3 regions of the Clostridium neonatale genome follow, and region 2 is predicted to be linked to each of the others. Evidence: riboswitches for the same ligand, from Rfam matches in the RefSeq annotation. Region 2 holds a riboswitch; each other region holds the start of a gene.
What was found. A riboswitch is a leader RNA that binds a small molecule or an ion and turns the genes downstream of it on or off. The one in region 2 is predicted to bind S-adenosylmethionine.
Positions count from the first base shown of each region.

Region 1 (4,220 bases), 770 kb from region 2:
TGACATATACAGATGTAACTAAAATGTTAAGAGATCATGATGAAGAATTGATAAAGAGATATGATTATTTATATGATGACTTTAAACTTATGGAAGAACTTTGCACTATCTTAAGAACAAAAAGAGAAAAAAGAGGAGCTATTGACTTTGAAATAGCAGAAGCTAAGATTGTTTTAAATGAGCTTGGAAAGCCAATAGAAATAAAGCCTTACGAAAGGGCAATTGCAAATAGAATGATAGAAGAATTTATGCTTGCAGCTAATGAAACTGTAGCTGAGCATATGTTTTGGACACATATGCCTTTTGTATATAGAATTCATGAAAATCCAGATGAAGAGAAATTGGCTAAATTTAAAGAATTTATTTATAATTTAGGCTATACAATTCATTGGAAAGAGGATATTCATCCAAAGATGTTCCAAGAAATATTAGAGAAAGTAAAGGGTAAAAATGAGGAAACCGTAGTAAGTACATTATTATTACGTTCAATGATGCAGGCTAGATATGCACCTGAATGTACAGGACATTTTGGCTTGGCTGCTAAATATTATTGTCATTTTACTTCTCCAATAAGAAGATATCCTGATTTACAAATTCATAGAATCATAAAAGAGCATCTTCATGGTGAAATTGATGAAAAGAGAGTAAATAAACTTAAAAATATTGTAGGTCAGGCATCAAAACAATCATCAGAAATGGAAAGAAAAGCACAAGATGCAGAAAGAGAAGTTGATGATTTAAAGAAGGCTGAGTATATGCAAGATCGAATTGGTGAAGAATTTGAAGGAGTTATATCTTCGGTTACATCATTTGGTGTATTTGTTGAACTTCCAAATACAATAGAAGGATTAGTTCATATTACAGATTTAGACGACGATTATTACGTTTATAATGAGAGTCAATTATCTTTAATTGGTGAAAGAACTAGAAAAATATATAAGCTTGGTGATAAAGTAAAAGTTCAATGTGATCATGTAGATATAGATAATAGAGAAATTTTCTTTAAGATTACCCAAGAAGAAGGTAAAACTTTAGATGATGAAGAAAATGAAATAATGCATGAGCAAGAAAACATAGAAGAATAAATAATATAATATAAATACCTTAATATGCCAGCCACTTCAATATAATAAATAATGGATGCTGGCATAATTAAATGTTATAAGAAGATTTGACAATAGAAAAATAATCGAATATTTAATAGACATTATAGCTATAAAGATTTAATTGATTAAAATTTCTAGCTATAATATAATTTTATTTAGGGAAATTTTAACCGAAGTAGAAGGTGATAAAAATGGTAAGAAAGAAAAATTCAAATACATTAGCTGAAAATAGAAAAGCAAGACATGATTATTTTGTTGAAGAAACAATAGAAGCAGGATTAGAGTTAGTAGGAACAGAAGTAAAATCTATAAGAAATGGAAGAGCGAATCTCAAAGATTCCTATGCTGATATATACAATGGAGAGGTATTCATAAAAAATATGCACGTATCTCCATATGAACAAGGAAATATATTTAATGTTGATCCACTTAGAGAAAGAAAATTATTACTTCATAAACAAGAAATTAGAAGACTTGATGAGCTTGTATCTAGGGATGGATATACATTAATTGCATTATCATTATATTTGAAACAAGGAAGAGTTAAAGTTGCACTAGGTATATGTAAAGGTAAGAAAAATTACGATAAAAGGGATGCTATGCTGGAAAAGGCTCATAAGAGAGATATTGACAGAGCTATTAAAGAAAAGTATAGATAATAAATTATAATTATGTAAATGAATATAGGCTTTTTAGAAGCATTTATATTCATTTTTATTTAGTAAACAATTACTTAAAAATTAAAAGTTTTGCGAATTGAATTATTAATTTAATAAATATATTGTAGAAATTTATGAGAGTAGTCAATAAATAGCAATATATTGTGATAAATGGATAATTTAAAACTATATATATTGAAAAAGTTTTAAAAGGTGATAAGTAATATTTCAGGTGTTGTTTGACAGATGAAAAAAATATATTTATAATAACAGACAGAAGCTAAATTAAATATATAGTCTTATCAAGAGTGGCGGAGGGACTGGCCCGATGAAGCCCAGCAACCGATAGATTGGCTCATTTTCCAATTATATACGGTGCTAATTCCTGCAGTTTTTATATTTAAAACTGGTAGATGAGAGAGTAAATTAATGAGTGTTTTATGCGCTAGAGGTTTATTCTCTAGCGCTTTTGTTTTTATCGCGATAATTCAAAAACAGCTTCAAGGAGGAAAAGTGCTTTGATAGAAATAAAAAATGTTGTTAAAAGTTTTGGGGAAACTAAAGTCTTAAAAGATATTTCAATAAGCATAAAGCAGGGGGAAATTTACGGAATAATTGGGCATAGTGGTGCAGGTAAATCAACACTATTAAGATGTATAAATGGTCTTGAAGGATATAATGAAGGAACAGTAAATGTAATGGGACAAGAAGTTTCTACATTAAGCAGCTATGAACTTAGAAAATTTAGAAAAGATTTAGGAATGATTTTTCAAAACTTTAATCTAATGCAAAGAAAGAACGTTTTTGATAATGTAGCTCTTCCTCTTGAAGTTTGGGGATACAGTAAGGAAGAAATAAAGACTAGAGTTTTAGAGCTTCTTAAATTAGTTGGACTAGAAGAAAAAGTTAAAAATAAACCATCAGAATTAAGTGGTGGACAAAAACAAAGAGTAGCAATAGCAAGAGCACTAGCACTAGAACCTAAGGTATTACTTTGTGATGAAGCAACATCAGCTTTAGATCCAAAAACAACAAAAGATATTTTGGCATTACTTTTGAAAATAAATAAAGAACTTGGAATAACCATAGTAGTGGTTACACACCAAATGGAAGTAATAAAAGAAATATGTGAAAAAGTAGCTTTAATAGATGGTGGCGAAATTAGAGCAGAAGGTAAAGTTGAGGACGTATTTTTACAACCAGGAAAATCACTTAAAAAATTCTTAGGTGAAGAAGATGATGAGGTATTACCTGAAGATGGAGTAAATATTAAAATATTTTTCCCAAGTGATTCTTCAGAAAATGCCCTTATAACTAGGATGGCTAGAGAATTAAATATAGATTTTTCAATAGTTTGGGGTAAACTTGAAAAATTCAGACAAAATGTATTAGGTGGGCTTGTAATAAATATAAAAGAAGAAGACAAGGATGCTGTTATTAAGTATCTTGAAGGTAAAGAAATCTTATTGGAGGTGCTTAATTAATGGGTGAGATAGTATTAGATGCATTAAAAGAAACACTAATCATGGTTTTTACATCAACAATTTTTGCAGTAATATTAGGATTTATACCAGCAATTCTTCTAACAGTCACAGCAAATGATGGATTAAAACCTAATAAAATAATATATAATATTTTAGATTTTATAGTAAATACATTAAGGAGTTTTCCGTTTGTTATATTAATGGTAATAATAGTACCACTAACAAGATTTATTGTAGGTAAATCAATTGGTACAACAGCAGCGATAGTTCCACTTACAATAGCAGCAGCACCTTTTGTTGCAAGAGTTATTGAATCTTCATTAAGAGAAGTGGATAAAGGCGTTATTGAGGCTGCTAAAGCATTTGGAGCTTCAAATTTCCAAATAATATTTAAAGTTATGCTAAAAGAGGCTATACCATCAATAATGTCAGGAATAACATTAACAATAATAAGCATAGTTGGTTATTCAGCTATGGCAGGGGCTATTGGTGGAGGAGGACTTGGTGATGTAGCAATAAGATATGGATACCAAAGATTCCAGACAGATGTAATGGTAGTAACTTGTATAATACTTATTATAGTAGTTCAATTACTACAATTTTTAGGAAACTATTTCTACAATAAATTATCAAAATAAAATTAAATTAGTACAATGTGCTTTTAACTTAAATTTTTACTTGATTTGTGAATTGTGCATTGTAAAATATGAATTGATTAAATGGGGGTATCAAATATGAAAAAAAGAATAATTATATCATCAATATTAGCAGGAGTACTTGCATTAAGCTTAATAGGTTGTGGGGGGACAGCTTCAAATGAAGGAACAAAGAGTGATGGAGCTAAAACAGAAGCATCAAACAGTGGAGATGATAAAGTTATAAAAATTGGTGTAACACCAGAACCACATAAAGGCATCGTAGATGCAGCAAAACCTTTACTTGAAAAAGAAGGATATACTGTAGAAATAACA
Region 1 is NZ_UICR01000001.1:1,000,397-1,004,616, forward strand. Features, by position in the region: gene rnr (ribonuclease R) at 1-1,085, shown strand, start outside; gene smpB (SsrA-binding protein SmpB) at 1,298-1,765, shown strand; SAM riboswitch class I at 2,062-2,185, shown strand; gene CNEONATNEC86_RS04585 (methionine ABC transporter ATP-binding protein) at 2,284-3,249, shown strand; gene CNEONATNEC86_RS04590 (methionine ABC transporter permease) at 3,249-3,887, shown strand; gene CNEONATNEC86_RS04595 (MetQ/NlpA family ABC transporter substrate-binding protein) at 3,984-4,220, shown strand, end outside.
Region 1: linked by a shared signal. The riboswitch ahead of CNEONATNEC86_RS04585 (methionine ABC transporter ATP-binding protein) and the one ahead of CNEONATNEC86_RS08110 (vitamin B12 dependent-methionine synthase activation domain-containing protein) in region 2 are both predicted to bind S-adenosylmethionine.

Region 2 (4,220 bases):
AGGCTCATCAATCTCTGGTAATCCAACATTAACATCTAGAATATGTGCACCACCTTCAACCTGTGCAACAGCTGTATTTAAAATATAATCTAAATCATCATTAATGAGTGCTTGTTTAAATAACTTCTTTCCTGTCGGATTTATTCTTTCCCCAACAATTCTAATTCTATCTATACGAACTACTTTTGATGGTGTACAAACTGCCGAATAATAGTTTATTTCTTTATTTTTTAATTCTATATTTCTAGTTCTAATACATAATTCTCTTATATATTCTGGAGTAGTTCCACAACATCCTCCAATGATTCTTACTCCTTTATCAACAAAACCACATAAAGTTTCAGCAAACTCTTCCTTGGTTACATCATATTTAGTTTCATTGCCTATTGATAATGTAGGAAGTCCTGCATTTGGCTGAACCATTACTGGAATATTAGATAAGCTACATATTTCTTCAATAACAGGTTTAAGCTGCTTAGGTCCAAGTGAACAGTTTACACCAAGAGCATCTACCCCTAATCCTTCAAGTACCAATACCATTGATTCGGGTGAACATCCTGTAAATGTTCTTCCATTTTCCTCAAAAGTCATAGTTGCAAATATAGGTAAATCACTATTTTCCTTTGCAGCAAGTATAGCTGCTTTAAGCTCATAAAGGTCTGTCATAGTTTCTAAAAGTATTATATCTACTCCACATTTTACCCCCTCAACTATTTGCCTTTTGAATATTTCATAGGCTCTATCAAAGCTTAATGTTCCCATAGGCTCCAATAATTCTCCTATTGGTCCTATATCTAAAGCTATATAGGCAGCACTATTCCCTTTAGCTTTTTTTGCAATATTAACTGCTGCACTTACTGCTTCTTCTACTTCCATATTACAAAGTTTAAGTTTTAGTTCATTTGCACCAAATGTATTAGTAGTTATTACATTTGCACCATTTTCTATATATTCTCTATGTATATCTTCTATTATAGATGGTGATGTTATATTTAAAAGTTCAGGATTCTCACCTAACTTTAATCCCTTTTTTTGAAGCATTGTTCCCATAGCCCCATCAAATATTAAAATATTATTTTTTATAAATTCTTTAAGCCCCACAACTTTCGCCCTCTCTTCTAAAACTACAGTTTTCATAATTACTACATTCTTTGCAGCTCTTTTTTTTCTTACTAACTCCTTTTTCAATAATGCCAATTATCGCTGTTACAGATTTTCTTGGAAACAATAGGTTGTTTTCTGATGCTATAAGTCCTATTCTTTTTTGAGCATCCAATGTTCTTAAAAAACTATTTTGCACATCTAATGGTAAATCACCATATCCAGGACTATATCTAAAAGTTATATCCATATTATCATTTTCTGCTTTTTTTCTTACTTCCTCTTCAACTATGTCGCACACTTCTTCAACTGCTGTTGTAGCACAAGAATCTAGTATTAAAGCTTTAGTTAAATTAGTTTTCTCATATAATCTAGTCTTTCTTTCAATATCATTTCCAATTGTTACTGCCATAAGTACACATTTGTTTGAATTAAAAAGATGATTTTTTATATCTTTTCCTGTTAATTGTAGATTAGTACCTAATATTTCTACACCTTCGTCTATAATTTTAATATCTTTGTATTCATATATTACTCTTGGAGTTATTATTTCTTTAACTTCCTTTATGCATTCATCGATAGTATTCATTATCTTTTCATCTATAATTTGGTCTTTATACCCGAGATATCTTAATACTTCTTCTTTATTTATACTAATATTAAATTCATTCATATTATTCCCCATAAACATTTAAATTTTATTTTATAATAATTAATAAAAACTTTCTACGCTTTTACTACTCATTTCAAATTCCTCCTAATACTATTCCATAATTATATAAAAAAAAGTCTAAAGGCATTCCTCTAGACTTAACTTTCTATTAAAATACCTTATCTATCAGTTTAATACTGCAGGATTTAGCACCACATATAGTATATGAACCATATTGGTTGCTGGGTTTCATTGGGCCAGTCCCTCCACCTCTCTTGATAAGTTAATATTCATTTTTTAATAATTATATACTATCTGCTTAAATTTGTAAAGTTAGTATTTAAACATTTTACCAGTATATTGTATAACAAGTTTATTGTTTAAATAATAACAAAAAAATAGAAATTGAGCTACAAAGTATACTTACTATCATTATATACTTAACAACCTGCTTAGGAGTAAAACCTTTCGCTTCTAGTCTAAAATGTATTTGACTTCTATCTGCTTGATATACAGGTTTACCTTCTGAAAATCTTTTAAAAATAACAAATAAATTATCAAATATAGGTACTGCAAGTGCAAATATTGGGATAAAAAGACTCATTACCGTAGCAGATTTAAAAGCTCCATCTAATGCAGTTATACTTAATAAAAATCCTAAAAGATTAGCTCCGGAATCTCCCATAAATACTTTTGCCGGATATTTATTATAATATAAAAATCCTGCAATACTTCCAACTAATCCAATAGAAATTAGAGCCGAAACATTCCGCCCTAATATTATTGCTGCCACAAAAAATGTAATAGATGATATTAAAGATATACCACCAGCTAATCCATCCATACCATCAGACCAGTTTATAACAGTAGTTACTCCAAAAATCCATGTTATTGTTAATATAAACTGTAACGTCGGATTTAATAGTATGAATTCTGATGTAAATGGATTTGTAAAGCCTTTAAAAATTATACCAGCTTTAAACACAAGAATAGCTGATAAAAGCTGAATTATTAATCTTGGCAAAATAGGAAACTCTTTTCCCTTAGTCTTATAATAATCATCAACAAGTCCTATTAATACTATAAATGTAGCACCAATAAATATCATTATTTGCTGCTTTGCTTCATCTCCTACAAATAATAAATATGAAACAAAGAATCCTATGTATAGTGCTATTCCTCCACATAAAGGAGTTGGTGATTTATGTTTTTTTCTCTTATTAGGTTTATCTGTAAATCCAATCTTTTCAGATAATTTCATAAGAAGTGGCATTATGGCAAATGACACTATAAATGCAACCACCATTGCTATTATGTAATTCATTGTATCTACTCCTTAGTAAAATTATATATAAATACTTATTATATATAAATACTTATTATATATCCATTTTAATTACCTATTAGATTATACTATTAAAGGGACTTATTATCAATTACAAAATTATTAAGCTTTATCCTTTTACATGGTAAATTATATTATAAAAAACAAGATGAGTATTCAAAAATTAAAATATTATTTTTAAACACTCTCTGTTCATCAACTTATTTATACTATTTAACCATATATCATGTTAGTAATTTAATTTTTTCTCCTGAATAAATTAAATTAGGATTCTTCAAATTATTATATTTTGCAATTTCTTGCCATGTCTTATTATTTTCACTTGCTATTTTAGTTAGATTATCACCAGATTTCACTACATATACAATTTCCTTTGAAGTAGTAGCGATAACTTTAACATTACTTTCAGTTTTCACAACTTCATATTGTTCATTTTCTCTATTTTTTAAGCTTTCATTTGAAGCTATAGAGTTTCCTTTAACCTGTATTCTTCCACTAACTTCACAGCCTTTTGTTCCATTATTGTTTAAATAGTTTGCAAATATTTCTTCATATGTTCCAAATTCAGCCACTACCTTAGTTTTAAATACGCCATAGCCATCTCCACCTTCTGATAAGAAATCATTTATGGCTACTGTGTATTCTTTAGTGCCATCAATTAAGTTATTATTTACCTTCACATCATATACTCTGCTGCCAACAGGTTTAGATTGATCAAAGACAAATGTTATTCCACTTACTTGTAAGAAACCTCCTTGTGTTTCTGGGTATCCACTTACAGATACTTCTAACGCTTTCTTTACATCTCTTCCATTTAGTTTTATAACCTGAATTGTATTTCCAAATGGAAATAATTCTGCTATTTTACCTTTTGTAACACGACCTGCTGGTATAGACGTTCTTATATTACCTCCATTTACAAATGCTATATCTGATTTAGTTTCTGCTCTTATTGCATCCGCTGATAAATTTCCAAGATTAGTTTCTTTTCTTCTAACATTTTCTCTTTCACCATCAAGATCTATATTTGAATTTGCTACAACTTCTGAGAATACAATATCATTTTTTGCTTTAATTTCATTTATTAAAGAACTAACATCTTTATCTTCTTCTAAACTTGCA
Region 2 is NZ_UICR01000001.1:1,770,030-1,774,249, reverse strand. Features, by position in the region: gene CNEONATNEC86_RS08115 (homocysteine S-methyltransferase family protein) at 1-1,101, opposite strand, end outside; gene CNEONATNEC86_RS08110 (vitamin B12 dependent-methionine synthase activation domain-containing protein) at 1,091-1,774, opposite strand; SAM riboswitch class I at 1,930-2,038, opposite strand; gene CNEONATNEC86_RS08105 (MraY family glycosyltransferase) at 2,127-3,077, opposite strand; gene CNEONATNEC86_RS08100 (5'-nucleotidase C-terminal domain-containing protein) at 3,323-4,220, opposite strand, start outside.

Region 3 (4,220 bases), 1.2 Mb from region 2:
CACATTGATTACTTGTAACACCATGTTTGCTAAAATATAAAATTATATCTTTTAAACCTTGCTGCTCAATATATGATTCATATATTATTTGAAATTTCTTTTCTCCAATTCCCTCTATCTCCATGAGTCTCTCTATATGGTTTTCCATTATATCTAAAGTTTCTTCTCCAAACTTTTCTATTATCTTCTTAGCAGTTATAGGACCTATTCCATGAATCACACCTGCGCTTAAATATTTTTCAATCCCATCAATTGAGTTTGGAAGAATTTCTTCGTAGTCTTGAATATTAAATTGATTACCAAATTGTTTATGCACTGTCCAGTATCCAGTTAACTTTACATTTTGACCTTCCTTTATAAAAGGTACTGTACCAACAGCGCTAACTAAATTTTTATCAGCTCTAATCCTGCATACAACATATCCTGTTTCTTCACTTTTAAAAACAATATTTTCAACAAAACCATTAAGAACTTCCACTACTATCTCTCCAAACTATGATTTAAACTTATACTTCTCTTTATATTATTTTAATTATATCATAAGTTTAATTTATAATTTTATACTATTTATTGAATACTTCTCTTCTATTATATAAGTACAGGAATATATCATCCTATATTCTTTTATATCCATATTCTCAAAATATATATTTCTAATTTAAGTCAATGTTTATAAACGATTGTCACATATTTTAAATTTTAAAAAAGCAGGAAATTAATTAAAACTTCCTGCTTCTATAAATACTAAATATATTTTTTGATTTCTTCTACCTTATTTAATTGTTCCCATGGCAGATTAAGATCTGTTCTGCCAAAGTGGCCATAAGCAGCTGTTTGCTTATATATAGGTCTTCTTAAATCAAGATCTCTTATTATAGCTCCTGGTCTTAAATCAAATACCTTTTCAACTATTTCAACTATTTTATCATCTGATAGTTTTCCTGTTCCAAAAGTATCAACAGTTATTGATACTGGTTTAGCAACTCCAATAGCGTAAGCTAATTGTATTTCAAGCTTATCAGCTAATCCAGCAGCCACTAAGTTTTTCGCAACCCATCTTGCAGCATAAGCAGCAGATCTATCAACTTTTGTTGGATCTTTTCCTGAGAATGCTCCACCACCATGTCTACCATATCCACCATAAGTATCTACTATAATCTTTCTTCCAGTTAATCCAGAGTCACCTTGTGGTCCACCAACAACAAATCTTCCAGTTGGATTTATAAAATATCTTGTTTTATCATCTAATAATTCTTGTGGTACTACTGCTTTAATAACATGTTCTTTAAGATCCTTTTCTATTTGTTCTAATGTAACATGCTCATCATGTTGAGTAGATATTACTATTGTATCTATTCTCTTTGGTTTTTCATCTTCATATTCAACTGTTACTTGTGTCTTACCATCAGGCCTTAAATAGCCTAATGTACCATCTTTCCTTACTTCAGTAAGTCTTCTTGATAATCTATGAGCCATATGAATTGGTAACGGCATATATGCATCAGTTTCATTTGTAGCAAAACCAAACATCATTCCTTGGTCTCCAGCACCTACTGCTTCAACCTCATCTTTCTCACCTTTTCTTGATTCTAAAGCTTCATCAACACCCATAGCAATATCTGCTGATTGTTCATCTATTGTTGTCATAACAGAACAAGTATCGCAATCAAATCCGTATTTAGCTCTATCATATCCAATTTCTCTAACAGTTTCTCTAACTACTTTAGGAATATCAACATAACAATTTGTTGATATCTCTCCCATTACCATAACCATTCCTGTTGTTGTACATGTTTCACATGCTACTCTAGCATTTGGATCTTGTGCTAAAATTGCGTCTAATACGCCATCTGAAATTTGATCACACATTTTATCTGGATGACCTTCTGTAACTGATTCTGATGTAAATAATCTTCTCATATTTTTCTCCTTCCGCTTGTACTCCTTATCTTTAATCATGAAATAATTCGAGTAAAAGTGAAAAATCTCACACTTCTTAATATTTTTTATACTGTCTTAAAAGAAATACCTTTTATATGCAATAAAAAAACTCTTCGATAAGAAGAGCGCGATTACACAATACTTTCTTATCTTGTAGAAAATCTTTCTACAGGAATTGGCACCTTGTAATTAAACAGGTTGCCGGGTTTCACTGGGCCCTATCCCTCCACCTCTCTTGATAAGAGTAACAATATTTTATTTTCGTAATTTATTCTACCACATAATATTTTTATGGTCAATATTATACAATAAACATAATATATCATATAATCTATAATATATTCTATTCATGCATAAATTGATACAACTATTTACTTTTCAACTTTTATTTCAAGATAAAATAAAAAACTCAGAATAATAATTCTGAGTTTTGGTGGAGGAAGATGGATTCGAACCATCGAAGCGAGACGCAACAGATTTACAGTCTGCCCCCTTTGGCCACTCGGGAATTCCTCCTTAATTGGAGCTGGCAATAGGAATCGAACCTACAACCTGCTGATTACAAGTCAGCTGCTCTACCGTTGAGCCATGCCAGCATATTTCTTATTTAATTGTTATAATATAAATATTTGGTTTAAATGGTGGAGGAAGATGGATTCGAACCATCGAAGCGAGACGCAACAGATTTACAGTCTGCCCCCTTTGGCCACTCGGGAATTCCTCCACAATTGGAGCTGGCAATAGGAATCGAACCTACAACCTGCTGATTACAAGTCAGCTGCTCTACCGTTGAGCCATGCCAGCATATTTATATTTTTTAGATGGTGGGCACAACAGGGCTCGAACCTGTGACCCCCTGCTTGTAAGGCAGGTGCTCTCCCAGCTGAGCTATGCGCCCATCTAATGGTGGAGGAAGATGGATTCGAACCATCGAAGCGAGACGCAACAGATTTACAGTCTGCCCCCTTTGGCCACTCGGGAATTCCTCCATTAAGTTTTGTTGGTGTTTTTGTTCACATCAACAATAGTTAGTATATATTCAAAGTACTTATATTTCAACTCTCATATATGCTTATTTAGATAAATTATATCGCTATATATTCTATTTACTCTTTATTTCTTCATTTTAATACACTAAACATATTTATTTTTTAGTATAGAATTAAGTTCTTCAATATCTATAAGCGGACTTAATATTTCTTCTATTTTTTTATATTCGCTTTCAGGCAATCTCCTTTTTAATTTTCTGAACGCTTTTATGATTTCATCTTCACTACATGTATTAAGCTCTTCTTTTACTAACTCTATTTCAAATGTTGATAATGGTGAAAGTATACTATCAAGTTCCTTTGATTGACTATTATCTAGTTCTTCTAACAGAATTACATCATCAACTTTGCACAAAGATCTTGTATCACTAAATACTTCAGTGCTTTGCATTGGATCATCTTTTTTATTATCTATATCTGGATTCCAAAATAATGCTATAGACATGTTCATTATTAAAGTAAGTGTAAATATTATAAATATAATAATTTTTTTCATTTTCTCCTCCTTACATTAGTATTTATTGCCATTTATTTATTTTTATATACTATTTTTTCATTTTCCTAAATATACATATTCTATAAGGAGGGATGCCTTTAATGAATTTAGATAATAACCATAGTTCCAAAAGCTTTTCATACAAGCTATCTCATGAATTAGAAAAATACATTAATTCTAATACAATAATTGTTTGTATTGGCACTGATAAATGCATAGGTGATTGCCTTGGTCCATTAGTTGGTTCAATATTAACTGAAAATTTCTTTCCATTGCCAGTATACGGGACATTATCAGAACCAATCCACGCACTAAATATAGATGAACGTTTAAATAAAATAAAAGAACTTCATCCAACTGCTAATATCATAGGTATAGATGCATGTCTTGGAAATCAAGATGATATAGGTGAAATTCGCATTAGAGACTATGCTATTCATCCTGGAAAAGGAGTAGGAAAAGAGCTTCCCGAAGTAGGTATGGCTTCTGTAATAGGTATTGTAGATTCTAGCGAAAATTCTGATTTATTCTTTTCTAGAAGCATCCGATTATCTTTTATTATGGATATGGCAAAGATTATATCTAGATCATTAATTAATGCTTATAATTTAAATAATGATTTATTTCCTAAGCTTTCGCTAGACATTTGAATTAATACCTAAGCTTTAATTACTTTTTTAATTTTATAAAAAGCATCGAGAGATTTTCAATAAAAAGAAAATCTCTCGATGTTT
Region 3 is NZ_UICR01000001.1:576,339-580,558, reverse strand. Features, by position in the region: gene recD2 (SF1B family DNA helicase RecD2) at 1-478, opposite strand, end outside; gene metK (methionine adenosyltransferase) at 745-1,920, opposite strand; SAM riboswitch class I at 2,085-2,186, opposite strand; tRNA gene CNEONATNEC86_RS02800 (tRNA-Tyr) at 2,373-2,457, opposite strand; tRNA gene CNEONATNEC86_RS02795 (tRNA-Thr) at 2,463-2,537, opposite strand; tRNA gene CNEONATNEC86_RS02790 (tRNA-Tyr) at 2,581-2,665, opposite strand; tRNA gene CNEONATNEC86_RS02785 (tRNA-Thr) at 2,671-2,745, opposite strand; tRNA gene CNEONATNEC86_RS02780 (tRNA-Val) at 2,764-2,839, opposite strand; tRNA gene CNEONATNEC86_RS02775 (tRNA-Tyr) at 2,846-2,930, opposite strand; gene CNEONATNEC86_RS02770 (hypothetical protein) at 3,076-3,486, opposite strand; gene yyaC (spore protease YyaC) at 3,588-4,136, shown strand; gene mreB (rod shape-determining protein MreB) at 4,220-4,220, opposite strand, start outside.
Region 3: linked by a shared signal. The riboswitch ahead of metK (methionine adenosyltransferase) and the one ahead of CNEONATNEC86_RS08110 (vitamin B12 dependent-methionine synthase activation domain-containing protein) in region 2 are both predicted to bind S-adenosylmethionine.